One region of the Pseudoalteromonas sp. CH_XMU1449-3 genome, then DNA from elsewhere that is predicted to be linked to it. Evidence: predicted binding sites of a transcription regulator. Region 1 holds the regulator's gene; the other holds the start of a gene.

Evidence for each region. Region 1 encodes FliA, which starts transcription of late flagellar genes. Its sites were predicted from a motif close to CTAAAGNTNNNNNNNNNNNNGCCGATA; they were not measured.
Region 2: a site for FliA is predicted at 1,169-1,195, ahead of WA256_RS19900 (DUF5610 domain-containing protein). Genes of this name have one in related genera too.

What each region holds. Positions count from the first base shown of each region.
Region 1 is NZ_JAYMDY010000002.1:276,202-278,609, reverse strand. It holds gene WA256_RS03800 (MinD/ParA family ATP-binding protein) at 1-454, shown strand, start outside; gene WA256_RS03795 (RNA polymerase sigma factor FliA) at 481-1,191, shown strand; gene cheY (chemotaxis response regulator CheY) at 1,232-1,615, shown strand; gene WA256_RS03785 (protein phosphatase CheZ) at 1,633-2,400, shown strand.
Region 2 is NZ_JAYMDY010000028.1:21,555-23,962, reverse strand. It holds gene WA256_RS19900 (DUF5610 domain-containing protein) at 21-1,139, opposite strand; gene trmA (tRNA (uridine(54)-C5)-methyltransferase TrmA) at 1,304-2,401, shown strand; gene WA256_RS19890 (DUF523 domain-containing protein) at 2,404-2,408, opposite strand, start outside.

The DNA of each region.
Region 1 (2,408 bases):
TTTAATTGTCGATACCGCCGCAGGTATTTCTGACATGGTATTAAGCTTTTCTCGTGCAGCCCAAGACGTTGTTGTGGTTGTGTGTGATGAACCTACCTCAATTACTGATGCTTACGCACTTATTAAAGTGCTTAGCCGTGAGCATGGCGTATATAAATTTAAAATTGTTGCCAATATGGTGCGCAGTTTGCGTGAAGGGCAAGAATTATTTGCTAAACTTTCAAAAGTAACGGATCGTTTTTTAGATGTTTCAATGGAGTTGGTAGCAACCATTCCTTATGACGAGAACATGCGTAAATCTACGCGACGTCAAAAGGTGATTGTTGAATTATTCCCGAACTCACCAGCAGCGGTGGCGTTTAAAACATTAGCAACAAAAGCAGTTAAGTGGCCGATCCCTAATCAACCGTCTGGCCATTTAGAATTTTTTATTGAAAAACTAGTAAACGGCTAACTATGACAACATCGGTGAATAAAGCGATGGGATATCAATCAGCACAGAACTTAAATGCGATTGTTGAAAAACATGCCTCTTTAGTCAAAAAAGTGGCGTGCCATCTAATTGCTCGTTTACCTGCCAGTGTACAACTCGATGATTTAATTCAATCAGGCATGATAGGCCTAATTGAAGCGTCAAAAAACTTTGATGCTAGCAAAGGTGCTAGTTTCGAAACCTTCGCTGGAATTCGTATTCGTGGTGCGATGTTAGACGAAATTCGTAGAGGTGACTGGGCGCCACGCTCAGTTCACCGAAATGCCCGCCTTGTGGCTGAAACCATTTCCGAATTAGAAAGCACTTTAAATCGTGAGCCCAAAGATACTGAAGTCGCTGAAAAACTTGATATTACGCTAGATGAGTACCATCATATTCTACATGATGTAAATTCGAGTAAAGTATTAGGTATTGAAGATTTAGGTGTAGATGAAGACGTCATCACACCAGTAGGTCAGGATTTAGGACTAGACAAACCGTTTAATAACGTTAAAAATGAGCGGTTTAACCAGTCTCTATTAACGGCTATCCAATCGTTACCAGAAAGAGATGCTCTCGTTTTGTCTTTGTACTACAACGACGAAATGAACTTAAAAGAAATAGGACACATACTCGATGTTAGCGAGTCGCGTGTGAGTCAAATACATGGTCAGGCGATGATTAAGCTCAAAGCAAAAATCAATGACTGGATTAATTAGTAGTAAGTAAATAAAGGTTCAAACCTCACCGGAGGATGTTTTGGATAAAAACATGAAAATTCTTGTTGTTGATGATTTTTCTACAATGAGACGTATCATTAAAAATCTATTAAGGGATTTAGGTTTTACCAATGTGCAGGAAGCTGACGACGGTTCAACAGCATTGCCAATGCTACAAAATCAAGAGTTTGATTTTGTTGTAACGGATTGGAACATGCCTGGTATGCAAGGTATTGATTTGTTACGTGCAATTCGTGCTGATGATAGCCTTAAGCATATTCCTGTATTAATGGTGACAGCTGAAGCGAAAAAAGAACAAATTGTTGCTGCTGCTCAAGCAGGTGTTAATGGCTATATCGTTAAACCATTCACTGCTGCGACACTTAAAACCAAATTGGAAAAAGTGTTTGAACGTTTAGGTTAATCTAAGGGGAGAGGCTTATGTCAGCACTTGCTGCGCCTCAAATAAGTTTAGAGCAAGCTCGTCAACTTGTTGAGTATCTTGAAAATGGTGAACAAGAAAAAGCAGATAAGCTCATTCTTGACGCTGCATCAAAAGAACAATCAGAGTTGTTTGCTGAAGTCGGCAAATTGACGCGTCAGCTTCATGAAGCGTTAAAAAACTTTGACCTAGATACTCGTCTCACTGATTTAACTACCGACGCGATCCCAGACGCTAAGCAGCGCTTAAATTATGTTATGGAAATGACAGAAAGCGCCGCCAATAAAACCATGGATGCGGTTGAAGCAAGTTTACCAATAGCTCAACAACTTGCTGATGAAATTGCCGCAATCAAACCTACGTGGGATCGTTTAATGAACCGAGAAATTGAACTCGGTGAATTTAAATCGTTATGTCATAGCTTAGATAAGTTCATGAATAACTCGCATACCAAAACCGATGAGCTCCAAGGTTTGATGACTAATGTGCTGATGGCGCAGGATTATCAGGATTTAACCGGACAAGTTATTCGCCGTGTTATTGAGTTGGTGCGAGAGGTAGAAGACAGTTTAATTAATCTCTTAACTGTGTTTGGCAGTCAAGAAGATGGTCATCAACAACAAGAAAAACAGGCCATAGAAAAAGCACCTGCAATAAGTGACACACTAGCAGGTCCTGAAGGGCCAATTATTGATAAAGAGTCTCGCGATGATGTTGTCTCAGGACAAGATGAAGTCGATGATCTATTATCAAGTCTGGGCTTCTAAGAGGAGAG
Region 2 (2,408 bases), on a different contig from region 1:
TTGATAAAAAGAAAGAAGGACTAAGCCTCTTCTTCTGTTGCCGAGCGAAGCTTATTCATTTGCTCAAACATTGCTTTGGTATAATCCACCAGCTTACTGACTTCTTCTTTATCTTGGTTTAACCATTGTAAGATGCCAGCCAGTTCATTTTGCAAACCAATGTCACCCGCTTTATTAAACGCCTGTTTCAAGTCGTCATTAAATGGCGCTATTTTCTCAGCAACTTCTTTTTCAGGGGCTGGTTTATATTCTTCATAGCCTTTAATCGCTGCTACTGTTTTGGTTTGTTTCAGATCCATCGTAAAGCCAACGAGTTGCTCGTTACCTAAGTTAAGCTCTTTAGCTTGTTCAAAGGCATCTTCTAATGAACCAGAGAAGAATGTTTCGCTAACACTCTGCAAGTCTTCCATTAATTCATTGATAGCTTGCTGCTCTTGCTCATTTAAATCACCATTGACCGACATCGAGAATGATAAATCACGTGATTGCGAAGACTCACTGACAAAGGCTTCGTTGTCGCCATTTTTGCTATAACTGCTTGCAGACTTACTTTCGTATGCATCAGCAAAGCTAATACTGACTTCATCACCTTCAGCGGTGGTGAAAGTGTACTCTGCGTTATTACTTAAACTGATGTATTGAGCTTGGCTTACTGAAACCGCATTAGGCTTAGGATTGAACAAGTCTTCTTCTAATTCATCAATACCTTTAAAGATACCTTCTTTAGACTTTTCGATACCCTCTTCGATGTCATCGTTAAGAATACCTGACTCTTTAAGCTCATCATACGCATCGTCGATGCCCATTTGCACACCTTTACGTGCATCACCTAGCATGCCTTTGAGTTTTTCATCATCAGCACCATCGGCTTTTGCTTTACGAAGTGCGCCGCCAACAAAGTCGAGTACGTTTTTCACGATCTCTTCAAAGTCGAACAAGGGTTTATCTTTTTTCTCTTCGGCTTTAGGTAAACCTAGTGCCTCAGCAAGTTTATCATCAAGAACTTTTGCCGCGAGCTCTCTGCCGCGTTGCTGATAACTATCTTGACGATTTTGAATGGTAGGCTGCTGCAGTGCCTGTTTACCATTGTATTTATTCACATTTGTATTAGGCATATAGCCTAGGTTGCCAATTTTCATGATCCGACTCCATGTTATGGTTAACTCATTATCGGCCAAAAACCACAAAACTTAAGTTTTTTGTATAAAAAAACGACACTAAAATAAATAACAAAACTAGACAAATCCTCAGCGCTCCCTACAATAGCGCCGTTATAAAGCTAAGAGATAAAAGGTAATCAGCCATGGCGGTTATAAAAATTGATACAACTCAATACGATGCACAATTGAGTGAGAAAGAGCAGCGCATCACCTCACAGTTTCGACGTTTTGGGGTCGAAAAATTAGAAGTGTTCGGCTCTGATCCTATTCATTACCGCCAACGTGCAGAGTTTCGTGTTTGGCATGAAGGTGAAGACCTGTTTCACATCATGTTTGATCAACAAACTAAAGAAAAAATCCGTGTTGATGAGTTTGACCCTGCAGCACCTTTAGTGGGTGAAGTGATGCAAGCGATGATCGAAAACTTAAAAGACAATGAAGTTCTGCGCCGTAAGCTGTTCCAAATCGATTACCTTTCAAGCTTAAGTGGCGAGATCCTTGTTAGCTTGTTGTATCACAAACAACTAGATGAGCAGTGGCTACAAGCAATTAAAGAGCTTAAAGCAAAACTGAGCACACAGTTTAAGATTGATTTTATTGGCCGTGCTCGTAAGCAAAAAGAAGTGATTGGTAATGACTATGTTATCGAGCGTTTAAACGTAAACGGTAAAGAGCTTATTTATCAACAAGTCGAAAATAGCTTTACGCAACCGAATGCGAAAGTAAACATCAAGATGCTAGAGTGGGCACAAGCCCTTTGCCAACCCCTCAGTAATGACTTACTGGAGTTATATTGCGGGAATGGTAACTTTTCGATTGCTCTTGCCGGTTCATTCGACCGCGTATTAGCCACTGAGATTTCAAAATCATCAGTTTACTCTGCGCAATACAATATCGCACAAAACAAGGTTGAGAACTTAGATATCATTCGTATGTCGAGTGAAGAGTTCACTCAAGCAATGAAAGGCGAACGTACTTTCTCTCGTTTAGATGGCATAGACCTGAAAAGCTATAACTGCCAAACAATCTTAGTAGATCCACCACGTGCTGGCATGGACACACTAACTTGTGACCTAGTTGCGAACTACGACAATATTATTTATATCTCGTGTAACCCAGATACCTTAGAGCGTGACCTTGATCACTTATGCAAAACCCATGAAGTAAAACGTTTTGCGATTTTTGACCAATTCCCTTACACCCACCACATCGAATCAGGTGTATTTTTACAACGTAAATAAAATCAAT